One region of the Pedobacter sp. UYP1 genome, then DNA from elsewhere that is predicted to be linked to it. Evidence: riboswitches for the same ligand, from Rfam matches in the RefSeq annotation. Region 1 holds a riboswitch; each other region holds the start of a gene.
What was found. A riboswitch is a leader RNA that binds a small molecule or an ion and turns the genes downstream of it on or off. The one in region 1 is predicted to bind S-adenosylmethionine.

Region 1 (9,938 bases):
AAAACAGGTCTCTCAAAGCATAATCTACCCGGTCTGCGCAAAGATTAGGGAGGGGTTGCTCCAGAATATTAAAGTCTTGATCCAGCGCTGAAAGTGTGTATCCATGTTTGTTGAGTATTTCCGGGATTTCAGAGTCATTTAAAATTCTCTGATAGATTTCTTCGTGGTAATCTTCTCCGGGATGTTCAAATACATAGTCAATAACGTGAGAAAATGCTGTATGCGAAATATCATGAAGTAGTCCAGCTACTTGTTCTATTTCAGTTCCTCCCAGTAGTTTAATCAATAACATGACCCCGATAGAATGTTCATGCCTGGTCAACGTTAGTTTTGGGTTAACCAAAAATATTCCACCACCCTGATGTATTCCTTTAAGCCTTTCAAAAGGCCTGGAGTTAATTAATTCATTGATAAGGGGAGAAATACTGAATTTGCCGTATAAATTGTCTTCTATCATATCCATAAATAGCTGCTTTTATCTTCGAAAATATCTGCCGTAATTTACGTAAATGAGTGTATAGTCAATATATTTGACTAACCTAAAAAACCATAAAACCATGAGTAATCAGACTAATGCTGCTGTTGTAACTGAAACAGTAGCCCATAATGTATATTTTGAAGGCAAAGTTCAAAGCCTTGGACTGGAAACCGAGAAGGGTAAAGCTACGCTAGGCGTGATGAAGAAAGGAACCTATGTTTTTTCGGCTTCTTCGCCAGAAAGGATGATCGTGATCACAGGTAGTATGAAAGTGAAGTTAACGGATACTTACCAGGTCTACGCTGCGCAAGAAGAATTTGATGTTGCTGCAGGTACTTCATTTGAGGTGATCTGTGATCAGGATGCAGCTTATTTATGTTATTACGGCTAAGTTTGTCTGATAACGGTTAAGTCCCTGTGCTTAGTAAGCTGATGATATTTACGGTCTGCTATGTTTGATTACTATGAACAATTTATTAAGTTTTTCTGAACGTATAAAAGTTTAACTTAAATCACTGATCTTTAATTTATCTATTCATCAATAAATAACCATTAAAAAAAGATCTATGAAAAACTTTAAAATTTTATTCGCGCTGCTAACCTTTGGTTTGCTGTTTTCATCTTTCACGAAAGACAGCAATTCTTCCTTAGCTTTAGTAAACTCGCTGCAAGCAACAACAGTTAGCCTTGCAGGTCATACTACTCAACAGGCAGCGGTAACAGTTCCACAAAAAGCTTATACGGTTGCTGATTATGTAGCTAAAAATGGAAAAGCTCCTCAAGGATATGTGGGAGGGACAGTATTCCAGAATCGTGAAGGTTTGTTGCCACAAGGAGTAGCTTATAAAGAATATGACGTCAATCCAAAAGTGAACGGTCAAAACAGAGGAGCGGAACGTATTGTTCTTGGTAACGATGGCAGCCGATATTATACAGGAGATCACTATGCATCATTTACCGCATTCTAACAGGTAAAAAAACATAAACGAGAAAAGCCTTTCAGAATTAACTGAAAGGCTTTTCTCGTTTATTAATCAGCGGGTTGCTGTGTATATTAACAGGAGCTTTTCTCCTTTAGTGGACAAGAGCTTTTCTCCTCTAATGAACAAGAACTTCTTCTCTTTTAATGAACAGGAGCTTTTCCACTTAATGAACAAGAGCTTCTTCTCCGGCAATCACCTCGATTTGCTTATCTGTATAAGTAAATCTTCCGGTATGTGCTATAAAAACATCTTTTTGCACGAGTAAGTCCTTATTTGCTAACAACGATTTCAAGCTTACACTACCGATCACATATTTAAAGTCATTCCTTGAAAAACGCTCTACAATGTTTTCGATTTTCAATTTTTCAACTGTATATTCATGTGTATATCTTAAATAGACCTCAATATTTACATTATCTGTATGGATCAGTCCGTTTTGCTGATGATACTTTTTGTACTCATATCTGTATCCGTATCTCAATGCAGCGATGTCAGATAAAACTGCTGCACCTGTTGGGTGGCCGCCAGCACCTTTCCCAAAAAAGAATTGCTTGTCTGCAAAAGCTGCCTGAACAGTAACTCCGTTATACTCATTTTCTACGTTAAATAAGAAATCATCAGCTTTCACAAATTTAGGCAATACATAAGTAACGACCTGCTTTGTACTGATTTTGCGGGCTGTAGGTACTAATTTAATCTTGTAATTTTTTTCTCTTGCATATTGAATATCCTGCTCTGATAAATTCTGGATACCAACATTCAGAATCTTATCGGGGTCAATAAATAATCCATAAGCATGGGCTGTTGCAATGGCCAGTTTAAACTTGGGGTCATAGCCGCCAACATCCATAATAGGATCAGTTTCTGCGAAACCAAGTTCCTGAGCTTGTTTTAATGCCACGTCATAAGGCATGTTTTCATTGAATATTTTAGAAAGAATGTAGTTCGATGAACCATTAAAGATTCCGCTTATTCCGTGCAGCAACTCATTGTCATAATATTCTTCCAGGTTTCTGATGATTGGAATACTCCCACATACTGCACCTTCATAAAGTAAAGAAGCGCCGTATTTTGCTTGTAATTCTACTAATTCTGCTAAATGATTGGCAATCATCTTTTTATTAGCAGAGACTACATGTTTTCCACTGGTTAATGCTTTTTTTGCAATGGCAAACGCCGCATCTGCGTCATCTATTAGTTCAACAATCGTGTTAATCTCCGGATTATTTAAAATCTCATCATGATCTGTAGTGAATAGTCCGGCATCCAGACTACGTTTCTTATCCGGATTTTTGATGGCTATTTTAATAATTTCCAGGTTTAAATCCTGGCCACGGATAATGTCATGTAGTCCCTGTCCCACAACTCCAAAACCGAATATTCCAATTTTAAGTTTCTTGCTCATTTATGCTGTTTTATGCAGTTTAACAATTTTTTTATTGACACTTTCTTTTAAGAAATTGCCGATGATATTAGTAAGTATGTCTGTTTCAATTAAGAATCCATCATGGCCATAAGCTGAATTGATACTGTGGAATTCAGCTCCTGGTATGTGTTTGGCTAAAAATTCCTGTTCCACCAAGGGAAAAAGGAAGTCATTTTCAATTCCGATCACCAAGGTGTTGGACTTGATAGTTTTCAGCGCATCAATAACGCTTTTTCTTCCTCTGCCTACATTGTGGCTGTCCATTGCTTTGCTTAAATACCAATAGCTATAGGCATTGTACCTTTTGCAAAGCTTTTCTCCCTGGTAATTCTGATAAGAAGAGGCACGGAAGCCGTCAGTTTTCTCATTAACACTTTCCAGTTGTGTTGCATTATAGGCTTCGTAGGTTCGGTAAGAGAGCAACGCAATGCTTCTTGCTGCTTTCAAGCCTTTCAAACCACCGTCAGGTTGTTGTGCATAAAAGCTACGGTCGGTACTGATGGCCAGGCGCTGGCTTTCGTTGAATGCGATCCCCCATGGAGAATGATAAGCATTGGTTGCCACAAGAATCAGGTTTTCTATTTTGTTGCTTTCCATAATTGCCCATTCACTAGCCTGCTGGCCACCTAAGGACCCACCGATCAATACGCGGATTTTTTGAATGCCTAAATGTTCGGCAAGTAATTGATGCCCGTGAACCAAATCTCTGATGGTAAACTCAGGGAATGATAAATAGTATGGATTTCCTGTCACTGGGTTTATGCTCAGTGGGTTTGTGCTTCCATAATGTGAACCGATAACCGTTGCACAAATGATAAAATGCTCTTCTGGATTAAATAAGTTCTTTTCTCCAAAGAGGCCTTTCCACCAATCCAGGACATCTGCATTGGCGGTTAGTGCGTGACATGCCCAGATCACATTGTCTTTGCTGGCATTTAGCTTTCCAAAAGTCTGATAGCTAATTTGTATCCCGCGCAATTTTTTTCCGTTCTCCAGTTTAAATTGCTTTGGGTAATTATATAGGTGTGTTGATGACATTTTATTTCTATCTTTTTTAAGCTTAAAGCTATTTTCCTGACGACAACTTTTCAAAAGCTTGTTCGAAATCGGCTTTGATGTCATCGATGTGTTCAATTCCTACAGATACTCTAAGTAATTGAGGTGTAATCCCGGCAGCTGCTTGTTCTGCATCACTTAATTGCTGATGGGTAGTTGCTGATGGTTGTATGATCAGTGTTTTGGCGTCACCTACGTTGGCCAGATGGCTAACGAGTTGCAGTTCGTTTACAAACTGTACTGCTTGTTCTTTTCCGCCGTGCAGTTCGAATGACAGCACTGCGCCAAATCCATTCTTTAAATATTTCTTTGCGTTTTGATGGTAAGGGCTGCTTTCCAGTCCTGGGTAAAATACTTGACTCACGGCTTCATGGTTTTCCAGCCAGGTTGCCAGCGCTAAAGCATTGTCAACGTGTCTTTGAACGCGCAGGGATAAGGTTTCCAGTCCCTGAATTAAAAGAAAGGAGTTGAATGGGGAGATAGCAGGGCCGAAGTCTCTTAATCCTTCTACTCTTGCACGGATGATAAACTGAATATTTCCAAAGTCACTTCCAATTCCGAATACATCGTTGAAGACCAGCCCGTGATAACCTTCGGAAGGGGAGGTGAACTGTTTAAATTTACCATTTCCCCAGTTATAGGTTCCGCCATCTATAATTACGCCACCAATGCTTGTGCCGTGTCCGCCAATCCATTTGGTAGCAGATTGTACGACGATGTGCGCACCATGTTCCAAAGGTTTAAATAAATAGCCTGCTGCACCGAAGGTATTGTCTACGATTAAAGGAAGATCATATTTTTGAGCAATCAGGGAAAGCTTTTCGAAATCAGGAATGCTGAAAGATGGGTTGCCAATACTTTCCAGGTAAATTGCTTTGGTGTTTTTATCGATTTTAGCTTCGAAATCTTGTGTGTTATCGCTTTCAGCAAATCTTACTTCTATACCTAAACGTTTAAAAGCAACTTTAAACTGATTGTAGCTACCTCCATATAAATGAGGAGAAGAGACAAAATTATCGCCGGCTTCCAGAATATTGTTTAAGGCAATAAACTGAGCTGCCTGTCCTGAAGCTACTGCCAGTCCCGCAACACCGCCTTCAAGTGCTGCTACACGTTTCTCGAAAACGTCTGTTGTTGGGTTCATTAAGCGGGTGTAAATATTACCGAATTCTTTTAATGCAAAGAGGTTTGCACCATGTTCGGCGCTTTTAAATCCGTAAGAAGTAGTTTGATAAATCGGCACTGCTCTTGAACCTGTTGTAGGGTCAATTTCCTGACCTGCATGAAGTTGTAGTGTTTCGAATCTATAATTAGCTGACATGATTTCGCTGGTTTAAAATGAATAAAATGGATTTTTATAGACAGATACGGGATTTAATGCGATTGCAGAATCCGTATAAGGGATTGCATACCTTTGAAAAAAGGCCTTCCGGTTGAACTAAAACTAATTTTACGTGGAAGATTGTTTTTAGCCGATGCAACAACACATACTTGCAATAGTTTGCAGGTGTTGGGTCGTGTAAGAAACAGGGTCGCCTGATTGCGATAGTTGGTGGTTAATTTTCATTTTGTCTTAATTTATCTTTCCAGAAAGCACTATGCAAACTGGTCAGGAATTGGCACCTTCTCCATTTGGGAGGGTTGCCAGTGGGTCACGGAGCCTGTCTCTCGCCACTTCTTTATAAATCAAACCCAGATTGCGGGTTGACTTGAATAGCTTTCACTATATAATTACAAATGTAGCGTATTTGTGTCTACTTCCAAAATAATATTCTGAAAAATAATTAATATGCTGTTTTTAAGTCATTTAAATTGAATAATCTTTACTGTTCTTGTGGGTTATTCAGACCAAAGCCTGCTCCAGATCGGCAATCAGGTCGTCGATATGCTCTAGTCCAACAGATATCCGAATTAAATTCTGTGGTGTTTTAGTGCCGGGCCCTTCTACGGAGGCTCTGTGTTCAATCAGACTTTCCACACCGCCAAGGCTTGTGGCCTGTGCAAACAACTTGACTTTATTTACTACCTTTTTTGCATTTTCAGCATCGCCCTTAACTAATATAGATAACATGCCGCCGAAAGCACTCATTTGTTTTTTAGCAATTTCATGTTGCGGATGTGAAGGCAGGCCGGGATAATATACCGCCTCAACTTTTGGGTGTGCAGCGAGGTGTTTAGCTAGTGCCATACCATTCTCTGCGTGTCCACGCATTCTGTATGGTAATGTCTTGATACTTCTTAAGAGCAAAAAGCAATCAAAAGGAGAGGGTACTGCGCCTCCGATTTGCTGAATATTCCTGATTTTATCCCAAAACTCATTTTTAATAGCTGTGATCAGGATGCCTCCCAATACGTCACTATGGCCTCCAATGTATTTTGTAGAAGAATGCATCACGATATCTGCTCCTGACAGGATTGGATTCTGGAAACATGGGGAGGCAAATGTACTGTCGCAGGCAAAAATGAGCTGGTGTTTTTTAGCTATAACGGCAATTGCTGCAAGATCGGTGATTTTTAACAGGGGGTTTGAAGGTGTTTCTACCCAGATCATCACAGTATTACTTTTAATATAACTTTCTAGTGTGGCTGTGGTAGTCAGGTCAATAAAATCTATGGTCAGGATACCTTCAAAGATAGATTGCAGTTGTTTTTTAAATCCCCAGTACATGTCGTCTGGTGCGATAATATGACTGCCAGGAGCTAAGGCCTGAAAAAGGGTCATTCCAGCTGTATTTCCAGAAGAAAAAGCACAGGCATCTGCACCTTTTTCCAGATCGGCCATTACTTTTTCCAGTGCAGAACGATTGGGATTGCTGACGCGGCTATACATATGTCCGCCTGGGTAGCCACCTTCTTCGTCTCTGAAAAATGTGGTGGAAAGGCTAATGGGAGGGGTTACATCCCCTGTGGTACTGCGAGTTAAATTTCCGGCATGTATAGCAATGGTTTCAGTCTGCATAGAATTTAGGTTTTCGGGTTTTTTTGGCAGGATTTGTGTAAGCTGTTTTCGAAAATACAAGATATGAAAAGAATATTATTTATAGCAGCCATTTTATGTAGTTCATTGATGGTTTTACAAGGCTGTTCACCTAAGGGTGCATCTGCTGGTGCTAGTTTAAAGAGAGGAAATGTGTCTGGAAATTGGGTACTGAATGACGTCACTTTTGATGGCGTTCCTGCAATGAACGTAAAATCTCTTTTTAGTGAAGCTTCGTACAAATGTTTTATTGGTAGTACCTGGAAATTAACAAACAGTGGAAATGGTTCTTATATGCTACCTGGAACTGCTGATTGTCCAACAAGAACGCAAAGTATTTTCTGGTCAGTAAGTACTGCAGACCAAACTTTCCAGTTTAAGAAATTATATGAAGGTGATAAAGCTAAAAATGTAACAGAAGGCTACAGATTAATTCTTTCTGAAGCAACGGGAGATCGTCTGGTATTGAAATCACCTGTAGATTATGGAAAAAATCCAGCCTATATTATCCTGAACTTTACAAAAGCAATGAAATAGGTTTTCAATCAAACATAACACCTTTAAGCTGCCTCTTCTAAACAAGATGCAGCTTTTTTTATGCGCTGAAGCTGGGTCTGAAAGTGTCAGTCAACTAGCAGTTCAGGCTAGCTTTTACAGGCAGTTTAGTGTAGTCTCTCTATGCAGTTCCGGGTAGCTTTTACATAAAGCTGACAGCTTAAAAGTATTGTTACGCCTTGTTATGTCGATTTTATCTTACTTTTGAGCTATAAATCAATCAAAGATGGATACGACTGCAAAGCTTACTTTTATACTGGACAATGCCGATTTATCTCAGGAACTGAGAGGGATAGCGTTAAAAGTCCAGCAAAAGGAAAGGATCACTTTCGATGAAGGTGTTTACTTATATGAACATGCTGAACTGGGTTTTTTAGGTGTTTTAGCAAATTATATCAGGGAACAGAAGCATGGGGACAAGACTTACTTCAACCGGAATTTTCATATTGAACCTACTAATGTTTGTATCTATACCTGCAATTTCTGTTCTTATTCGCGTCTGATTAAGAATAAAGAAGACGGTTGGGAAATGAGTGTAGACGGGATGATGGATATCCTGAAGAAATATGATAATGAGCCGGTAACTGAAGTACATGTTACGGGTGGGGTAGTACCGAAGCAAAATCTGGAATTCTATGCTGATTTCTTCAGGAGTGTAAAAGCACACCGTCCTTCTCTGCATATTAAAGCATTGACACCGGTTGAGTGTTATTATATCTTTAAAAAGGCAAAACTTAGCCATTATGATGGTTTGAAATATTTCAAAGAGGCCGGTCTGGATTCAATGCCAGGTGGTGGTGCAGAAATTTTCCATCCTGAGGTAAGAGAAAAGATAGCGAATGATAAATGTACGGCTGAACAATGGCTTGACATTCATGAGCAGGCACATAAATTAGGTTTAAAAACTAATGCGACTATGTTATATGGTCATATTGAAGAATTTAAACATAGGGTTGACCACATGGAACGTTTGCGCCAGTTGCAAGATAAAACAGGTGGTTTCCAGGCGTTTATTCCGCTTAAGTTCAGAAATCAGAATAATCAGATGGAAAATGTTCCTGAGGTTTCTGTGGTAGAGGATTTAAGAAATTATGCGATTGCACGTATCTACCTTGATAACTTTGATCATATCAAAGCTTATTGGGCAATGATCAGCCGTCAGACTGCTCAGTTATCTTTAAACTTTGGGGTAGATGATATTGATGGTACGCTGGATGATACGACAAAGATTTATTCGATGGCGGGTGCTGAAGAACAGACTCCTGGTATGAGTACGCGTGAGTTGGCTAATTTGATTAAACAGGTGAACCGTCAGCCGATAGAAAGAGATACCTTTTATAATGTAGTGACAGATTATACAGATTTTGTTTTTGAGGAAGATGTGAAGCCTCAGTATTATAAGCTCCCGGTGATTAATTAATGGATAAAGAAATATATATCATCCGCCATGGCGAGACGGAGTTGAATAAACAAGGAATTATACAGGGCAGAGGCATAGATAGCGATTTGAATGCTACTGGCAGAGCTCAGGCTGCTGCATTTTATAAGTTATACAAAGATGTCCCTTTTGATAAGGTTTATACTTCAGTGCTTAAACGTACGCAGCAAACTGTTCAGCAGTTTATTGATGCGGGACTTCCCTGGGAGAAACATACGGAGCTGGATGAGCTTGCCTGGGGAGAGTTTGAAGGGCAGCATACGAGTGAACTGGTTATCGGAGCTTTCAAAGATATCACTGAAAAGTGGCAGGCAGGAGATTATGATGCGCATTTTGCAGGTGGCGAAAGCCCGGCAGATGTAGCGATCAGGTTAAAAGAAATTGTTGAGGTCATTAAGTCCAGAACAGCCGAAAAGCTGATCTTGATTTGTATGCATGGACGTTCCTTACGCTTGCTGATGTGTTTGTTGACGAATAAGCCTTTGTCTGAAATGTATGATTTTCCGCATCAGAATACAGGTCTTTACAGACTTGATTTAACGGGTGATACCTTTACGGTTCTGACCCAGAACAATACCGACCATTTAAACGTATAACATTGAATAAGATCAGAATTTCTGCTGTTGCCTATACCAATACCAAGCCTTTTATTTATGGAATCAATCATTCCGAAGTATTAAACCAAATAGATTTAAGTTTAGATATTCCTTCAGATTGTGCTGCCAAGTTAATTGATGGTACTGTTGATGTGGGTTTGATCCCTGTTGCGGCGATTCCGCATGTGCCGAATGCAAATATTATCTCTGATTACTGTATCGGATCTGTAGGCGCTGTAAACTCTGTATTTATATTTAGTAATGTTCCTGTGACTGAAATCAGGACTTTGCGTTTGGATAGTCATTCCAGAACTTCTAATAATTTAGCTAAAGTGTTGCTGAAATTCCATTTTAAGCAGGAAGTAAGCTATACCACAGACGTCAATGCGCAAACTGATGCGATCGTTTTAATAGGTGACCGGACTTTTG
Region 2 (9,938 bases), 270 kb from region 1:
AAGGGATATCTACACCTGTGCGGTTACCGATGTTATACAAATCCGGAATCACCAATCCATTACCAATTAACCCAATGTCTTTAGAAGTCTTGTTCACTGAAGAAGCGCCTAATATTAAATTCAGCGAGAAATCTTTGACATCTTTTTTAATATTCACCAGGAAATCGTTGCTGAATCTTGAAGTCTGATCAGCATCATCACCTACAGAACCGGCAAAGTTTGTTTTACCTAAAGACTGAGAATAACTACTGTAAATACCTATCGCAGAATGCGACTTCTGTGTAAAGTACCTGTTTGATAAACCCGCACGATAAGTGAAGTTAAGCCATTGAAGTGGAGCCCAATTTAATTCTACTTTTCCTGTAAGATATGCGTTCTTTGATTTTTGACGTTGATTTGCAGCATCCCAATAAGGATTCAAATAAAAAGGGCTGTAAAAACCATCTAATGATGCATATTTATCATTTTGCCAATCTTTATAATTTAGTATAGGAATATTTGCCGGAACATTTACTAAATCAGCATAAACTGTGGCTGTTGCACTGGTAATATCATAATTGTTTTCTACATAATTGCTGGAATAACTTACGGTCAGGTTTGGAAGAATTTTTCGCGTTCCGTTAACTCTAAGAGAGAGCCTGTTAAATTTATCACCTGGCGTTGTTCCTGTGCCTTTCAAATACTGTCCGGCAAGATAGGTAGTAGATTTGCTATCTCCAGAAGATGCTGAGAAATCTGATTGATTGGTCACGCCTGTCTGCCAGAAATCTCTCCGGTCTGATCTTGCAGAATAAATAGCCTGTTGTTGTTCACCATTTGCCAATGGGAAACCTAATGGTTTTAAGCTTCCATCAAATGCAGGGCCGTATTGTTGATTCTCTGTAGGACTGAAAATTTGCCCGTCGGCAGTAGACCCGGCACCAAACCTGGTTTGAAGTTTAGGGTAGAAACTTACTTGTTCCAAAGTAGTTGTATTAGAGAAACGGATAATTGGTTTTCCTTCTTTACCTTTTTTAGTGGTCACAAGCAGCACTCCGTTAGAGGCTTCTGAACCATACAATGTAGCGCCGGCAGCACCATTTAAGACAGAAATTTCTTCTACATCTTCTGGATTGATATTGCCTAATATAGAACTGGGTACCACGACATTATCTACAACTACCAAAGCCGTATTGTCTCCTGTGAGTGAGCGGTTACCTCTTAAAACAAGCCTGTAGTTAGGGTTAACTCCGCTGGTAATTGCGTTTGCTTGTAACCCGGCAACTTTTCCGACCAGACCGCCTGCAATGGTAGGGGACTTACCCGCAGTCAGCTCTTCGCTGTTTATCCTTGTCGCAGTATACCCTTGTTCTTTGGGTTTACGAAGGATACCCCCAGCAGAAACAACAACTTCATTCAGATTGTTATCATCTGGTTTAAGGCTTACATCAGCAGTACTTTTTCCATTTAGTTTGAATTCGTGTTTCTGGAAACCTATAAAACTGATGAGCAGTATATCATCTGGTCCAGGGTTTTTAATAATAAATGAAAACTTTCCATCTGCACTAGTTACAGCACCCAGACCTGTGTTTTTTAGTTTGATACTTACGCCTGGTAATGGCAATCCATCTTCTTTAGAAGTTATTGTACCGGTTATTTTTCTTTCTTGTTGTGCTTGAGCAATATTTGATATTACAATTACGGACAGAAATATAAAGAGTTTGAGTAAATTCTTTCTCATTGCATAGTTTTAATAAAGTTTGGGGTATAGTCGTTCAGGTCAGTTTAGAAGACTAAATGACTGGGTTAATAAATCGGGAAATGTGCAGGTGCTAATTCAACTCCAAACAGTTATAAAGAGGACATGTTCTGATGAAAAGAATTTCCAGGGATATACAATTCTGAGTACAATAAGGTGTCAGGCAGGTAGTCGTAATTTTCATTATATTTGTTTGAGTGGTTTAAAACATTAATTCGCATTTGTGTTCGATGACCGTTATAACTCAATAAGGGGCGGGCTCTAACCGCTCCTTATTTTTTACGGTATTTTTTTGAAATTTTAAGAATTGTAATTTATTGCATAATGCTCCTTTCCTAAAAGAATTTATTTGTTAAACGTTAATTTTATTCTTCTCTCTATAAAGCCAATATGGTTTTATAGCTGAATCAGGAAGGGATGAATGCTTCATTGAATTGAATACTTCATACTTATCTTTATCACTTGTGTAATAAGGAATTAGCACCTTGTAAGAAACAGGTTGCTAAGACATCGATGGGCCTTTCCCTCCGTCTTTCTTGATAAGAATTATAATAATAAGAACTGCTTATAAAGCAAAAGTAGTCATAAATAATAAAAACTACTAATCTGGTATACTATTATTTTTAAATGGTCGTTATCTCTGTTTTTCTGTATAATCATTGTGTATTTATACAGAAAAACAGGAATATGCTATTTTGATTTTGCATCAAGTATCTCTGCAAGTTTCTTCTGAAGATCTTCTTCTCTTAAACCTTTAGCTATAATTTTTCCAGAAGGGTCAATCAGAAAATTAGCAGGTATCGATCTGATACCATAAAGTTTTGCTACTGCGTTATCCCAGAATTTTAAATCTGAAACATGAGTCCAGGTTAGCTTATCATCTTCGATTGCTTTTAACCAGGCTTCTTTTTTACCAGGCTGATCTAAGGAAACTCCTAATACTGTAAATCCTTTATCTTTATACTTATTATAGGCAACAACTACATTTGGATTCTCTCTTCTGCAGGGACCGCACCAGGAAGCCCAGAAGTCAACCAAAACATATTTTCCTTTAAAGTCAGCTAATTTTACAGGTTTATCATTTACATCATTCTGCGTAAAATCCAAGGCTTGCTGACCAATTTTCGTCTTTTTTGCAGCTTCAAAGAAACCTGCAATACTTTTCCCTGTACTGGTTTCACGAACTTTTGGTGAAAGCCCATTGTAAAGCTGTTCTGCTTCTGATTGTACTTTATCGTCTGTGGCTAATTGAGATAAGACAACGAGACTTACATAAGATGATGGGTTTTTACGGACGAAGTCCAGATAAATCGGGGTCAGGCCTTCTGAGATTTTATCATAACGATCAGAGAAATTTTCCACGAACGCTTTATCATTTTTTTGTTCTGGAGTGAACTTTGAATATTCTTCATTAAGTGTGTTCAGCTGATCCTGAATAGATTTAGAGTTTGCTTTTAGTTTACTGTTATCAGCATTGACTAAAGAACCACTCACAATAGCGTGTTTAAGAGAGTCTGCAGAAGTTACTTTAATATTTGCAGGCTCTATATAGAATGATAAGGCATCGCTTTTGGTTCCTTTAGTGGGAGACTTTTTATATAAGACACTTCTTACCGGATCTTTAATTTTGCCAGTGAAGGTAAAAACACCTTTCCCTGCAATTGCAGAATCCAGTATACTTTTTCCATCCGAATTATAAGACAGGAAAATTTTATCTCCTGGTAATAGTCCTTTTATTTCTCCCTTAATGCTGAATGGTTCCTGGGCAAATAAGGCGAATGGGAGCAGGGCTCCGGCGAGCAGTGTAGAAGTTTTTTTCATTTATGGTTGGTTTAACAGGATTAGTTCACAAAGATAAATAAAACACTACTATTTTAGTATACTTTATTTATAATAATATTTTTTACTCATTTATTGGGATCAAGTCATCAACTTGTGGATCAGGGATTAAATTTCAAGTTTTGGGTTTGATATTTTTTGAGTTCAAAGCTGCTGGTTACGATTTTTTAATAAGCTAATTGCTTCCTGATTTTATAGTTCAATTTATCCTTATTAAACGCTCCTGATTACTTTGATAAGAGATCGGTCAACCCTTCAGCGGAATTCTCAGGGGGAGGAAAGATCCTGATTTTTCCAGGCTTGCTACTTTGACGAAAGTTCTCTGATGCCTTTCGGTTTCCCATTGATTTTTTCATTGTGCCCGGTACAGAACTTTTGAAACAACCTGTACTCCAAACTGCTGCTTTAAAAATGAAATCGTTCAGGATTCCCTTTGAAAATTTACCCGTTAAACTTCCCATAATAAATAAATGCCTTTCCACCAATGTAAGCCATTAGCGTTAAAGATTATCCTGATACGTAAAAAATGTCCGCAATTGTCCGCAGCTGTCTGCAATTGTCCGCAGTTGTCCGTGGGTTAGTCAAAGGGAAAATTATAATTCCATTAATCTTCATCCGGTTATGCTTTGGTTGTGCCTGAGTGGTGGTCGGTGTAAGACCAAGCTATAAACGGCCTTTAAGCATGGATACTCTAAGCCATTTCAACTAGTTGTTTTGACCTGGACCTGCCATGCTCTCGCGTTACTTTAGCACTGCTCTTACCCTAACGAGTACTCGGACAGTACTCAGGCAGTACTCAGGCAGTACCCGGCCGATATAACTTTATTATTTAGCTATTTTGAATTTATTTACGAACAGCACGGCCTTGTTTCCACTGAGTCATTCCCATGCAAATTGAAAGTTTTCAGCGCAACTTCCAGAGGCATAAGAGCATCCGTGATCGTAAAGACTTTCTGTTTAGCGTGTCAAATTTATGCTTAAAAAAGAGCCTGCTCCACAAGTTTATGACTTGATCCATTTATTGTAAGATCCGGGCAAGAATTGCAATTATAAAAAAAGCCCTTTCACCATTGAAATCAATCATTGGCAAAAGAGCTTTCCTTTAATAAATTTACGATCAGGCTAAACTACTGAGTCTTAATTCCGCTTCATCCAAATCTTCATCATGATCTATACAGAATACTTTAAAATCTGGTGTCTTAGGTATTTTCTGAAATTCTTCTGACTTCGTAAATTCTATTAATGTTTTAGAAAAATGCAACAAAAGATTATCAGTTATTGCATTTTTCGGTTCCCCATCATCTTTGTCCTCATTTTCATCTTCTTCATCACCAAATAATTCATCCTCAGAAAGCACATACTGAGTTGAAAAAGATTGGTATTCCCAATCTCCGGTATTATATCTCAATTCATTAATCTGTTCTTCACTTTGATAAGAAGCTTTATACTTTCCACTTTGAGATTCTTGCAGGAGCGCTGAAAAAGCACTTTCTGTGTTAAAACACAGGTTTACCTCAGCATATTCTGCGTTACAGTCAAATGCAAATGCATAAAAAACTTCATTTGGGTGCTCCGCTAAAAAATTGCTTACTTCAGTTTTTGTGAAAGCCAGCAATTCTTCTTGTATTTTATTGTAATCTATTTCTTGCATAAGTTTAATTTTATATAAGCGTATATATTTTTAAACGATATATTTATTATTTTATGATACAAATCAAATAATAAATTGAGATATTAACTGCATCCTGTAAATTAACGTTATTTATAAGGAGTTATTCATAATGAATTGGTTATGGCGATATATTGCAACAGATATTCAAGCAGAATCTGGGCCTGAGGACCACCAAATATTACTTTTTATATTTTTAAATAGTTAATAATCTATTAGTTGTATTAATGTTTTGATCTTCTGAAAACCAATAGTATATCATCTGTCGTAAATGTGGTTAAATATCAAAACTCAGATGAAAAAAACATTTATATCAGCATTTGCTTTAGTAGCTATCGCATTTGCTTCACAAACACAAGTTCAGGCACAATCAAAAATGAGTATGTCTGGTGGTACTAAAATGGTGGGTGGTGCAGCAATGTATCCTACAAAAGATATCATTGATAATGCGGTAAACTCTAAAGATCATACCACATTGGTTGCCGCTGTTAAAGCTGCAGGTTTAGTGGAGACTTTAAAAGGAGCCGGTCCATTTACTGTATTCGCGCCAACTAATGAGGCTTTTGACAAATTACCAAAAGGTACAGTGGCTACATTAGTTAAACCTGAAAACAAAGCAGCATTAACTAAAATTCTTACCTACCATGTTGTTGCTGGTAAAATGGATAGTAAAGCCATTGCAGCTGCAATTAAAAAAGGAAAAGGAAAAGCTGAACTGACTACTGTTGAAGGTGGAAAACTTTGGGCCTGGATGGAAGGTAAAAAGTTGGTGCTGAAAGATGAAAAAGGTGGAATGAGCACTGTGACTATTGCAGATGTTTACCAGAAAAATGGTGTAATACATGTGGTAAATAGTGTATTAATGCCAAAATAGATTTAGTTATCTTTATATCAGAAAAGCCGCTAAACAATTAAGTGGCTTTTCTGATTATTACTTGTAAGGTTTTCTGTATTTAACAGACTAAATGATAAAAAGAAGATTATGAAACCTATATTAAGTTCCGCAATTCTGTTATTGTTCTTTTACACTGGCTACGGTCAAAGTAAAACCACAAAAAACCCTTATTATTCAAGAACGGACACTACCGTATTAAAAGTGAGTAACGCGGTATGGAAAAAAATACTTCCTGCTGAGCTTTACGCAGTCGCAAGAACAGGGGCAACCCAGCAGGCTTTTACAGGAAGTCTTTGGAATTCTGAACGCAGAGGAATGTATTATTGTGCTGTTTGTGGAAATGCATTATTTAAATCAGATGCAAAGTTTGCCAGTACCTGCGGATGGCCAAGCTTTTTTGAGCCCATAAGAACTAAAAGCACAATCTACAAAGCAGATAACTCTTTAGGTATGGAAAGAACTGAAGTGCTTTGTGCACGTTGTGGCTCACATCTTGGACACATCTTTGATGACGGGCCAGCACCAACACATAAACGTTTCTGTATGAACTCTGTATCTCTTGACTTTGTACCTGATGGTTTAGGCAAATAAAGATTAGCTCATCAGGAAGAAACCGGACGCGAAAAATGCATGCTGGTAATGATATATTTATGATTTAAATATAACCGGTGTGCATCATTTCTGGCAGGCCCACTATCGAGTTCGACTTTATTCATACCTGCTGCTTCTGCTTCTTGTTGAATATAGGTTAATAAAGAAGCGGCATAACCTTTACCACGGTATTGAGGCAGGGTAAACAGATCATCAATATAGATCGTTTTTCCTGTAAAAAGCTTCTGGATGTACCGATATCCAGCAAAACCTGCAATTTCCTCATTATCTATAATGTAAATTAAATGAAAACCATCTTTAATCATTTCTGATAATTCCTGTTGATAAGTATCTTCAGTAAGATTGGTTCTGAAAGTACTCAGCACATTCCAGAATCTGGAAAGCTCATCTGTTGGTTTTAATCTTAATATTTCCATGTTTTAAGTTGTTTTTCGTAGTTTACAATGTTTCTTTGGAAAAATAATTATCCAAACTCCATTTGTACACAGGGACACTGGCCAGTAAAAGACTTGCCGCGCTGTCTGCGAATACTGAATAATTAAATGGTGCTCTTATCCCTAAAAAAATGGCCATACAAAGTCCAAAGCTTAAGGTAAGTAAAAAGCTACCTTGCGCCGCTAATCTGGTTTTATAGCCAGTGATTAATAATACTGCAAAAACTGCTTCAGCCAGCGTTGCAATCATTCCCATAAATCCAGCAGCAGACCTGCCTAAGAAGGGCATAAGTGTATTGGTGTAACCGATAAAATTTCCCCAGTTCCCCCAAGCGACATTAGTTGTACCTGCAGGCCCAAGAATTCCCAGACGATCTAAAACAGGAAGGATAAAACCCAGACCTAATGCCAGGCGTAGAAACAATTGTGGAATCGAAAATTCGTTTTTCATTTGCTATTGATTTGATCATTCAAAATTAGCTTGCAATTTTAAAAGATTCATGTACCAGTTCTGCCTGATTGGATAGTCCAGAATAATAGGGAGATTAATCATACTAGTTTACCGGGATAAAGAAATTTGTATCTTTAAAATCGGCTGAGTCATATTGAATCGGCTAAGTTATGTTGAATTCATGCTCTTCCGCAGGTTCTTATTATAAATTACAGCTTAAAATAAATGCTCCCTTTTAAAACCCTGATCACAATTGACGAAAGCAGTACTATAGCTGTATATAGGCAAATTGCTGATAGTCTTATTGTTTTGATTACAGATGGAGTTATACAACCCGGAACCTTTTTACCGAGTACAAGGGAGATGGCTGCGCTGCTTGATAAACATCGCAATACAATTGTTGCTGCCTATGAAGAACTGATTACACAAGACTGGATCGAGACATTACCCAGAATAGGGATCAGGGTTTCTATACATTTACCATTAATTAAACCCAGATCTTTTCAGGAAGGTGGAAAAAATCAAACCTATTCCAGCCCTGCAAAATTCAGTTTTAAACATATTCCAGGTCCTGAACAGTATAATTTTCCATTAAAGCGTACATCAATAATTGTCAATGATGGCTTTCCTGATGCAGATCTTGCTCCATTTGATAGTATGCTCAGAGAATACAGGAAACTAATGCAAGGTTCCAGCCTCAAAGCATTAATGTCTCTTAAAGATTTTGGAGGTACAAAAGCACTGAAAAACTCTACGGTTAATTTCCTGAATGATTCCCGCGGTTTAAATATCTCAACTGAAAATATTCTGATTACCAGAGGTGGGCAAATGGCCATTTACCTCGCCGCAAGTATGATTATTAAACCTGGTGATCATGTGCTGGTTAGTGATCCCAGCTATTATATTGCTGATGAGGTTTTTAAACAGATGGGAGCCCATCTTATCCGTATACCGGTTGATGAGCATGGTATGCATATTGAAGAAGTGGAGAAGGCTTTAAAAAGCACAAAGATCAGTTTACTTTATATTATTCCTCATCATCATCATCCTACAACCGTAACGATGAGTCAACAACGCAGAATTCGGTTACTTGAATTGATAAGATCCTATCAATTACCTGTCATAGAAGACGATTACGACTATGATTTTCATTATAGCAATAGCCCCGTTCTTCCGCTGGCAAGTTCAGCTCACGACAGTAACGTAATCTACATAGGTTCTTTTACAAAGCTTTTAGCACCTTCGTGCAGAATTGGTTATTTGATAGGCCCTGCCAATTTTATCACTCAGGCTACCAACCTGAAAAGATTAATTGACCTGAGAGGGGATACCATAATGGAAGAAGCCCTGTCTGTTATTATAGATAGTGGAGAGTTAGACAGGCATATCAAAAAATCCAGAAAAGTATACAACGAGCGTTGTGATCAGACCTCACTGGTGATAGCCGATCAGCTTGCTCATGCAGTAGATTTCACAAAACCACAGGGAGGTTTAGCACTGTGGCTGAAATTCAAAGCAACATACCCACTTGGAGAGGTTATCGCAAAAGCACGAGCATCGGGACTGTTATTTACTGGGACTGCCTATTATGAAGGAGCAGATCAAAAACATAATGGAATGCGTTTCGGTTTTGCTTCCTTAAAGGAAGGTGAAATGCAACGTGCGGTAGACATTCTTCGTAAAATCACAATCTGATCAGGAAAACTAAATAAAAAAACCGGCCTTATAATTAAATAGGGCCGGTTTGATTAAGCTGATAAAGCTGTATTATTTAGGATCTTGTGTTGATTTTTCTTTAGCAGCTGCTTCAGCTTTAGCTTTCTTTTTAAAGAATCCTCTTAACAGGAAGTTATGTTGTAAAGCCTCCATATTTTCATCCAGTTTTTTAGTACTTGATTCCAGATTAGAAACTGTATTTTTCAATTTAGCAGCAGTTTGTTCATCATTCAGTAAAACACCGACGGCATTTTTATCCGAATTAAGTTTATTGCTGGTTAACTTTAGATTATTCGTCATTTCAGAGGCCGATGCCGCTGTATTCTGTAAACTTTTAACTGCTGTTTTCAAACTCGCAAATACAGTAGTATCGGTTAACAATTCGTTAGTCAAAGTACCTTTGGTATTCAATTTAGATGTATACTGCGCAACTGCTGATGTTACTCTTGCAGTACTTGCCGAAGCATTTTCCAGGTTAATTGTCATTTGACGTAAGCGGCCTGCCATAACAGTATCGGCTAATAAAGTCCCTAATGTTCCTTTTCCTTGTAGCATATCGGTCGTTACCTTTTTAAAGTCTTCAG
Region 3 (9,938 bases), on a different contig from region 1:
AGTTAAAGTGCCAATAACTGTAAGTACCATCAATGTCGTCCTTCTCATATCGTTCTTTGTAGAGAACGAAATATACAAAGAATCTGCCAAATATTCATCAGGAGCAGAATCTGACCTCTAAATTAGAAAACTGCGCGGGCAATTCTTTTTGTTGGTTCAGGATTACTCATGGTATAAAAATGAAGTACTGGAGCGCCAACCTTGATTAACTCTTTGCACTGTTGGATCATCCATTCTATTCCTACCTCTTTTACGTCCTTCTCATTTTTACATTCCTGAACGGCTTCTGTCAAATCTTCCGGCAGATCGATATGGAATATTTTTGGTAAACTGATGAGTTGTTTAGAAGAAGTAATCGGCTTAAGTCCGGGAATAATGGGGACATTTATCCCATTTGCTCTGCACTGGGCAACAAAATCACAGTATTTGGCATTGTCGAAAAACATCTGGGTCACGATAAACTCTGCACCCATATCTACTTTTTGCTTCAGGTATTTAAAGTCGGCCTTTAGGTTAGGTGCTTCAAAATGCTTTTCCGGATAGCCGGCTACACCAATACAGAAATCTGTCTGGAAGGCTGAATGATCTTCAAAAAGATATTTTCCGTTATTCATATCGTTAACCTGACCTAACAGATCAGTGGCATAAGCGTGTCCGCCGGGGGTAGGGATAAAGGTCGAATCTGCGTGTCTGGCATCTCCGCGTAAAACCAATACGTTATCAATTCCTAAAAACTGAAGGTCAATCAGGGCATTTTCGGTTTCTTCTTTGGTAAAACCACCACAAATTAAATGCGGAACAGCATCTACTTTGTATTTGTTCATGATTGCCGCACAGATGGCTACGGTACCTGGACGTTTACGGTAAGACACCTTTTCCAGCAAGCCGTTGTCATGTTGTTTATAGATATAATCTTCTCTATGATAGGTCACATCAATAAAGGGTGGATTAAACTCCATCAAAGGATCTATGGCATCATAAATATCTGTGATGCTTTTTCCTTTAACTGGCGGCAGGAGCTCAAAAGAAAACAAGGTTTTACCCTTGGCGTTGTTAACGTGGTCGGTGATCTTCATTTAAGTTTTGTTGTGAGGTTAATAGGCTAAATTCGGACTAAGCCATCTTTCGGTATCTTCAAGTGACATGTTTTTTCTGACTGCATATTCTTCTACCTGATCTTTGGTTATTTTCCCAAGGCCGAAGTATCTGGATTGAGGGTGTGAGAAATAAAATCCGCTGACTGCTGCAGTTGGATACATCGCAAAGCTTTCTGTTAAGCGCAGCCCGATCTTTTGTTCTGCACCTAATAAGTCAAATAATGTTTCTTTTTCGGTGTGATCCGGGCATGCAGGGTAACCTGGTGCCGGACGGATACCTGCGTATTCTTCTTTGATCAGATCTTCGTTAGTTAATTGTTCGTCTTTTGCATAGCCCCAGTAATCTTTACGGACTAATTCATGCAAGTGTTCAGCGAAGGCTTCAGCCAGCCTGTCTGCTAGTGCTTTTGCCATAATACTGTTGTAATCGTCATAGTTTGCTTCAAATTCAGCAACCATTTCGTCACAGCCAATACCTGTAGTCACAGCAAAACCACCAAAATAGTCCTGAACTCCGTCTTCTTTGGTTGCCACGAAATCTGATAAGGCATAATAAGGTTCTCCGGCAACTTTCTCCGCTTGCTGACGCAGGGTATGAATCGTTACGGGTTCGCCTGCTACGTCTAATACGATATCATCGCCTTTGGCATGTGCCGGCCAGAAACCGATAACTGCTTTAGCGGTCAGTAACTTTTCATCAACGATCTTTTGTAAAAGTACGCGGGCATCATCGTATAGTTTTTTTGCCTCTACGCCAACAGATTTGTCATTGAATATTTTTGGGTAACTGCCTCTTAATTCCCAGGTGTGGAAAAAAGGAGTCCAGTCAATATAAGGCACAAGGGTTTCCAGCGGGTAATCTTCGAATGTTTTAGTCCCGAGAAATTTAGGTGCAGGAGCTACAAGGGCAGGGTCAATCGTAAATTTATCGGTCCTTGCTTCTTCAATAGATTTGAAACGTTTATCATTGCGTTTATTCAAATGCGCTTCGCGTGCTTTATCATATTCCAGCCTGATATTATCAATATAACCACCGCGGGCTTCCGCGTTCATCAGAGTACTGCATACAGTCACACTTCTGGAGGCATCCAGCACGTGAATGGCTGGGCCCGAATAGTTCGGTGCTATTTTTACGGCAGCATGTATTCTGGAAGTGGTTGCGCCACCAATCAACAGGGGTACGGTAAAGCCTTCACGTTCCATCTCTTTGGCAAAGTGAACCATTTCATCCAGTGAAGGTGTAATCAGTCCGCTTAAACCAATAATATCTGCGTTAATTTCTTTGGCTTTTCTGATAATTTCCTGTGCAGGGACCATCACGCCTAAATCAACAATTTCAAAGTTGTTACAGGCCAATACCACGCCTACAATGTTTTTACCGATATCATGAACGTCACCTTTTACTGTGGCAAGTAAGATTCTGCCGGCCGAAGAGCTTTGGTCACCATCCGGGTTGTCCAGTTTCTCCTGCTCAATAAAGGGAAGCAGATAAGCTACAGCTTTCTTCATTACCCTGGCTGATTTTACGACCTGAGGGAGGAACATCTTTCCGGCACCGAATAAGTCACCTACGATATTCATTCCGTCCATTAGCGGACCTTCAATGACATGAATAGGGCGGTCGTATTGTTGTCTCGCTTCTTCTACATCGGCATCCAGGTATTCAATAATACCTTTGACCAAAGAGTGGGACAGACGGGATTCTACAGGTGCTTTTCTCCATTCTTCGTCTTTAACGAGTTCTTTTCCTTTAGATTTTACGGTTTCTGCAAAGTCTACCAGACGTTCTGTAGCATCTTCGCGGCGGTTTAATAAAACGTCTTCTACGCGTTCCAGTAACTCGGCAGGGATAGCTTCATAAACTTCCAGCATCCCGGCATTCACAATTCCCATATCCAGTCCGGCTTTAATGGCATGGAACAGAAAGGCAGAGTGCATAGCTTCACGTACGGTATTATTTCCTCTGAAAGAGAAAGATATATTGGATACACCACCACTTACTTTCGCATAGGGCAGGTTTTCTTTAATCCAGCGTGCTGCGTTGATAAAATCAACTGCATAGTTGTTGTGTTCTTCTAAACCGGTGGCTACGGTTAAGATATTCGGGTCGAAGATAATATCTTCTGCCGGGAAGCCAATTTCCTCTACCAGGATATCGTATGAGCGTTTACAGATTTCTTTTCTACGTTCAAAGTTATCTGCTTGTCCATTTTCATCAAAGGCCATCACTACGATTGCTGCACCGTAATTCATAATCTTACGGGCACTTTCACGGAATTTATCTTCTCCCTCTTTTAACGAAATGGAGTTGACAATCCCTTTTCCCTGTAAACATTTTAAACCGTTTTCAATGACACTCCATTTAGAGGAATCGACCATGATCGGCAGTTTGGAAATATCAGGTTCTGAAGCAATCAGGTTCAGGAATTTCGTCATTGCGGCTTCAGAGTCCAGCATCCCTTCGTCCATGTTCACGTCAATGACCTGCGCACCACCTTCTACTTGTTGCCTGGCAACGGCAAGTGCAGCTTCGTAGTCACCGCTTAAAATTAACTTGGAGAATTTTGGGGAGCCTGTGATATTAGTTCTTTCACCAATATTAACAAACATGCTTTCGGGCGTAATGGTTACGGGTTCAAGTCCGCTCAGGCGAAGGTAACGTGGTATTTCTGGTATTTGTCTTGGGGTAATATTTTTGGCTTTTGCGGCAATCGCTGCGATATGCTCTGGCGTAGTACCACAACAACCACCCACGATATTGACAAAACCGTGCTGAATAAAGTCTGAGACCAGTGACGCTGTTTCATTGGGCATTTCATCATAAGCGCCAAATTCATTCGGTAAACCTGCATTAGGGTATGCAGATACATAACAGGGTGCTTTAGCAGAGAGCTCTTCAATATGGGGCCTCATGTCTTTTGCACCCAATGCACAGTTAAAGCCTATGCTCAATGGGTTAGCATGAATGATTGAATTCAGGAAAGCTTCTACAGTCTGACCGGACAGTGTTCTGCCTGATGCATCTGTAATAGTTCCGGAAATCATAATCTCAATTTTACGCCCGATAACTTCTTCATATTTTTTGATTGCAAAGATTGCCGCCTTCGCATTTAAAGTATCAAAAATGGTCTCAATTAATAACAGGTCTGATCCGCCATCAACCAGTCCTCTGATTTGTTCGTAGTAAGCGTCAACTAGTTCATCAAAGGTTAAGGCTCTGTATCCCGGATCATTTACATCTGGTGAGATAGACAAGGTACGGTTGGTAGGGCCTACGGCACCTGCAACGAAACAAACGCGGTCTGGATTTGCGGCCATGAATTCATTGACTGCTTCTTTGGCTATTTTAGCACCTTCGAAACTCATTTCATAGTCAAGTTCTTCCATCTTATAATCCGCAAGAGAGATCCTTTGCGTACTAAAAGTGTTGGTCTCGATGATATCTGTTCCTGCTTTAAGATATTCGGTATGTATAGCTTTGATGATATCAGGACGGGTAATATTCAGCAGGTCATTATTTCCTTTGACGTCGCATGGATGATTCGCAAAGCGCTCTCCTCTGAAGTCTTCTTCAGTTAGGATATAGCGCTGGATCATGGTGCCCATTGCGCCATCGATGATTAGTATTCGTTTTTTAAGCTCTTCTCTTATGCTCATTATCTGTGTTGGATAGCCATTTGTCTGTATTCAAGCAACTAATGCGATGCCAGTATCTTGAAGACAGAAAATTTTATATAAAGGCCTAATCAGAAATCCGGTGTCGGATCGAATTAACTTATCTGTCAGGAACAGCCGAAACTGTTCGAGTAGAATGTAGCACCTTGTAAGCACAGGTTGCTAAGACTTCGTCGGGTCTAATCCCTCCGTCTTTCTTTATAAGCTCATACAAAAATGCAACAAAGAAAAATCATTTCCAAGCAAATAGAGTTTAAAGCATATAAAATTGCAAAAATCAGGCAAATGAACACATAGTACGGAACAATGTTCTGTGTGGTTAGCGTATTCTTCTATGGATGTAATTGAGAATAGTGCTAAAGATCAACAAAAAAAGGCCGGCCAGTGAAGTGCCCTTAATAAGTGTCTGACTTACTGAGGGCACTTCACTGGCCGGCTTTTTAACCAGGAATACTGGTTTATTTTCTTCCTCCGAATATTCTCAATAAGAAGATAAAGATATTCAGGAAGTCAAGGTATAGAGATAGGGCACCCATGATCGCTAATTTCTTAGTGTCATCAACAGCCATAGTACCACCGTTTTCTTCAATACCTGCCCCGATACGTTTCAATTTTTGAACGTCATAAGCAGTTAATGCAGTGAAAATCGCTACACCGAAGAAACTCATGATATAGTCAAAGCTTGAACTTTTCAGGAACATGTTCACTACACTGGCAATAACCAGTCCTACTACACCAATCATTAAGATTGATCCGAATTTACTTAAATCGGTGTTGGTGGTGTAACCCAGTACAGCCATTAAACCAAATATCCCTGCAGCAGCAGCAAAACAAGCTACTACTGAACTTGTTGTATAAATCAATAAGATAAAACTCAGACTGACACCGGTCAATACTGAATACAGAATAAATACGCCTAATAAAGCACTGTATGATAACTTACTCAGCCCTGCACTCATCAAAAGTACCAGTCCAAGCGGAGCAAACATAGCAACATAACCTATCATAGACATTTTACCTGTTTCCTGATTGATCAGGTAGCTTAACATTTCTGGCGTATTTGCCATGTAAACTGCAGCCAGTGTTGATAAACTCAACGCTACAAACATCCATAAAAACACGTTGGCAAAAAATTTCTTTGCAACTGTTCCTGTTTGGTTTTCCACAAATACTGATTGTTGTGACCAATTATTATTGTTGTTATCCATGTTATTTTAAAATTTAATTAAATATACGAATCTATTTGTATCAGCAAAAGCTATGCCCCTAGTCTTTTTGTCAGAATTTCTTCAACTTTATGGAAGATTTGAAGGGGTTTTGCTGTTCTCCATGCCAAATCGTCAAGTTCGCCACCAAAGTTGATATAGTAATCAATATTGCTGCTTCTGAATTCTTCAATTACATGCGGGTTGAAATTGAGTCCGGTGATCCATCCGTCTTCAACATCCTGGAACCATTCTTCATAATAGCTATCCTCTGAGGCGTGGAAATTAAGAATGTTTTCTCCAATCAGGATAAATTTGTTGATGCCTTCATCGATCATTAGTTCGAGAATTTCTCTTTTAAGCAGCATAATATCATTTCCTATGGCATCATTCCATTCACCGATAAATTCAATGATCGCATAATGATGGTCATAGTCCACAAACAGCACCTTAATATAAAGTGTATTGGAGCCAAAATCATCCCATTGCGGATGAATCAGGAAATTGTATAGCTGTTTATCGAAATAAAACTCAGAGTATTCGGTATTATAAAATGGTGACCGGGGGTCTTCCGCGGCTATATAGTCGTCACGCCAGCGGTAAAATGGTTCTATTTCGTGCATAATATTTTTATTTAGTACCGGCTTCCACAGCCTTTCTGACACTTCCGTAACGGATCAGCAGGTCTTCGGCTTTTTTATAGTCGATTTGTAGTTCATTCATGACCATTTGTGTACCTCTGTCAACGAGTTTATGATTCGTTAATTGCATGTCGACCATTCTGTTTCCTTTTACGCGGCCTAATCTGATCATAACAGTTGTACTCAGCATATTCAGGACTAGTTTCTGGGCTGTACCGGATTTCATCCGGGTGGATCCCGTTAAAAATTCCGGGCCTACGACAACTTCAACAGGGAAATCGCTGGCTTCGGCCACAGGGCCTCCTTCATTACAGATGATACAACCGGTGAGTACACCGTTTTCTCTTGCTCTTTTCAGTCCGCCTACCACATAAGGGGTAGTTCCTGATGCGGCAAGGCCAATCAGGCTGTCTTTTGCATTGATCGTAAATTCCTGCAGGTCTATCCAGGCCTGGGCATCGTCATCTTCTGCGTTTTCTACAGCGCGTCTGATTGCTTTATCTCCACCTGCAATAATCCCGACCACCTCATCAAAAGGCACGCCAAATGTAGGTGGACATTCTGAAGCATCAACTACGCCCAGTCTGCCGCTTGTACCTGCGCCGATATAGAATAACCTTCCTCCGCTTTTCATTCGCTCTGCTACAGCAGTAGCCAGTTTCTCAATTTGCGGGATCGCCTTTTCCACTGCCATGGGAACTGTTTTATCTTCGTTATTTATACCTTTCAGAATGTCAAGCACTTCCATCTGATCAATATTATTGTACTTCGATTCTTGTTCGGTGATCCGTATCATTTTATGTATTTTTTGTTAAAAATCGTCAATTTCTTTTTAACAGGGAAATATGAATGCATTTCGGACAGATTTACAGCTGAATATTTATAAACAAATGAGGATTATAATAAAATCTTAAACAATTACAATTCTAATGGGGTTAATAGGTTAATTAACAGCGTAATTTTATAGCTTTGTGCAACTGCTATTTCATGAAACCAACCACCCGCAAAAACCTGCTTGTCGCAATCACTTATTCTGTCACATTAATAGGTGGTATGTTTCTGGGTTACAAGTTTTTAAAGGATCAGGGGTTCACTTTCCAACGCAGTGTCCAGTTCGCGGATAAAAACTCAAATAAGGTAGATGAAATTATCAATCTGATCAACAGGAATTATGTGGATGAGATTAATGCGGATACTTTAAGTCACCTGGAGATCGATAGTTTATTACATCAGCTCGATCCCCATAGTGTTTATCTTCCTCCGGTCAAAGCAAATGCACAGTCAGATATGCTGGAAGGCAATTTTGAAGGGATCGGTATTGAGTATTATATTCTTAAAGATACGCTGCTGGTTACGAATGTGATCAAAGATGGCCCGGCTTCGGTTGCAGGATTAAAACTAGGGGATAAAATTTTAAAAATTGACAGTTTATTTGTCAGTGGTAAACACTTGACCAGAGATAAAATGATCGGGAAGATCAAGGGCAAAAAAGGGACTCCGGTTCAATTGGTAGTCTTGCATTCCGGATCGGCGCATCCTGTGATGTTAACTATTAAAAGGGGGAGAGTAAGTGTGAGCAGTATTGATGCTGCTTATATGATCAATGCGGATGCGGGGTATATCCGTATCAGTGAATTCGGGGCAAATACGGATAAGGATTTTATAGAATCTGTGAAAACACTGAAGGCTGCGGGAATGAAAAAACTGGTACTTGATCTGCGTGATAATGGCGGAGGTTATTTGACTGCAGCTACCGGACTGGCTAATCAGCTTCTTGCAGAAAATAAGCTGATTGTCTATACAGAGGGAAAACACGAACCGCGTACAGATTATATTGCAACAGGAGGAGGGGAGTTTGAAAATGGTAAACTTGCTGTGCTGATCAATGAGAATACGGCTTCTGCGAGTGAAATACTGGCAGGTGCTGTTCAGGATCTGGATAGGGGGATTATTATTGGACGCCGTTCATTTGGAAAGGGGCTGGTACAGGAGCAATTTCCTTTTGGGGATGGTTCTGCATTGAATCTAACCATTGCAAGGTATTATACACCTTTGGGCCGTAGTATTCAAAAGTCTTATAAAAAAGGATACACAGCCTATCAGAATGAAATCGATGACCGTTATAATGATGGCGAATTGACGGATAAACCTGTAGCTGCAAAAGATAGTTTGAGAAGAAATCTTGCTTTTACAACGGGTTCTGGTAAAAAAGTTTTTGCAGGTGGCGGCATTGAACCGGATATCTATGTGAAAATGGATACAACCGGAATGAATAAGTTTTATGGAACGCTTTTAACTAAAAAGGTTCTTTTTGATTATGTATTCGATGTTTTGGCGAATCGTTATAGTGCGGCTTACCTGGAGCAGAATTTAGCAGCTTTCAGTATCAGTGATATGGATTATAAAGACTTTGTGAAGTTTATACAGAGCAAAAATATTGTGATTGATCCCAGGCAGCTGGCTGCTGCAAAGCCGGTTATTTATAGTGACCTGAAGGCTTTACTGTGTAAGTATCATTTGGGGGAAGCGGGTTATTATAAGGCTTTAAACTTAAATGACAGTATGGTAAAGCAGGCGATATCGAGCATGCAATAAGGCTTGTCCGGCATTCAAAACTTACTTATTCAGGCATAAAAAAAGCGGTATTAAATCTAATACCGCTTGTTGATGATTTTCAGTTTCTATTTCTGTCTGAAGTAGATCTGGATTGGTGCTCCGCTAAAGTCGAAGTTTTCACGTAATTTATTCTCAATGAAACGTTTATACGGTTCTTTGATGTATTGAGGAAGGTTACAGAAGAAAGCAAACATTGGTGAGGTTGCATTGATTTGCGTCACATATTTTACTTTAATGTATTTTCCTTTTAATGCTGGTGGCGGATATTTTTCAATGATTGGCAGCATCACGTCGTTCAGTTTTGAGGTAGGAATTTTCTTTCCCCTGTTTTTGAACACTTCTAATGCTGTTTCAACTGCTTTGAAAATACGTTGTTTACTCAATACTGAAGTAAATACGATCGGAATATCTGTGAATGGTTGTAATTTAACACGGATTTGTTCTTCGAAAGCTTTCATAGTTTTATGATCTTTCTCTACCAAATCCCATTTGTTAACCAGAATTACGATACCTTTTTTGTTCTTCTCTGCTAAGTGGAAAATATTAACATCCTGAGACTCCAGCCCATCAACAGCGTCAATCATCAGCAATACTACATCAGCCTCTTCAAGAGCCTTAATGGTACGCATAACAGAATAAAACTCGATGTTCTCTTTTACTTTTGTTTTTTTACGAAGCCCTGCGGTGTCGATGAACATAAATTC

Region 2: another riboswitch for S-adenosylmethionine. It lies ahead of ABIB30_RS01050 (SusC/RagA family TonB-linked outer membrane protein); the one in region 1 lies ahead of ABIB30_RS02165 (O-acetylhomoserine aminocarboxypropyltransferase/cysteine synthase family protein).
Region 3: another riboswitch for S-adenosylmethionine. It lies ahead of metH (methionine synthase); the one in region 1 lies ahead of ABIB30_RS02165 (O-acetylhomoserine aminocarboxypropyltransferase/cysteine synthase family protein).

The regions. Positions count from the first base shown of each region.
Region 1 covers NZ_JBEPPL010000001.1:504,705-514,642, reverse strand. The annotation lists gene ABIB30_RS02190 (HD domain-containing protein) at 1-463, opposite strand, end outside; gene ppnP (pyrimidine/purine nucleoside phosphorylase) at 558-869, shown strand; gene ABIB30_RS02180 (guanyl-specific ribonuclease) at 1,045-1,446, shown strand; gene ABIB30_RS02175 (homoserine dehydrogenase) at 1,625-2,866, opposite strand; gene ABIB30_RS02170 (homoserine O-acetyltransferase family protein) at 2,867-3,925, opposite strand; gene ABIB30_RS02165 (O-acetylhomoserine aminocarboxypropyltransferase/cysteine synthase family protein) at 3,954-5,264, opposite strand; SAM riboswitch class I at 5,519-5,631, opposite strand; gene ABIB30_RS02160 (trans-sulfuration enzyme family protein) at 5,787-6,902, opposite strand; gene ABIB30_RS02155 (hypothetical protein) at 6,966-7,457, shown strand; gene mqnE (aminofutalosine synthase MqnE) at 7,702-8,895, shown strand; gene ABIB30_RS02145 (histidine phosphatase family protein) at 8,895-9,509, shown strand; gene ABIB30_RS02140 (menaquinone biosynthetic enzyme MqnA/MqnD family protein) at 9,512-9,938, shown strand, end outside.
Region 2 covers NZ_JBEPPL010000001.1:235,412-245,349, reverse strand. The annotation lists gene ABIB30_RS01050 (SusC/RagA family TonB-linked outer membrane protein) at 1-1,720, opposite strand, end outside; SAM riboswitch class I at 2,185-2,284, opposite strand; gene ABIB30_RS01045 (redoxin domain-containing protein) at 2,429-3,559, opposite strand; gene ABIB30_RS01040 (DUF4303 domain-containing protein) at 4,695-5,228, opposite strand; gene ABIB30_RS01035 (fasciclin domain-containing protein) at 5,542-6,120, shown strand; gene msrB (peptide-methionine (R)-S-oxide reductase MsrB) at 6,229-6,732, shown strand; gene ABIB30_RS01025 (GNAT family N-acetyltransferase) at 6,744-7,169, opposite strand; gene ABIB30_RS01020 (hypothetical protein) at 7,192-7,638, opposite strand; gene pdxR (MocR-like pyridoxine biosynthesis transcription factor PdxR) at 7,864-9,333, shown strand; gene ABIB30_RS01010 (MlaD family protein) at 9,406-9,938, opposite strand, start outside.
Region 3 covers NZ_JBEPPL010000011.1:55,944-65,881, reverse strand. The annotation lists gene ABIB30_RS19240 (META domain-containing protein) at 1-48, opposite strand, end outside; gene metF (methylenetetrahydrofolate reductase [NAD(P)H]) at 123-1,076, opposite strand; gene metH (methionine synthase) at 1,095-4,754, opposite strand; SAM riboswitch class I at 4,870-4,979, opposite strand; gene ABIB30_RS19225 (Bax inhibitor-1/YccA family protein) at 5,231-5,980, opposite strand; gene ABIB30_RS19220 (hypothetical protein) at 6,031-6,600, opposite strand; gene murQ (N-acetylmuramic acid 6-phosphate etherase) at 6,608-7,414, opposite strand; gene ABIB30_RS19210 (S41 family peptidase) at 7,606-9,213, shown strand; gene der (ribosome biogenesis GTPase Der) at 9,300-9,938, opposite strand, start outside.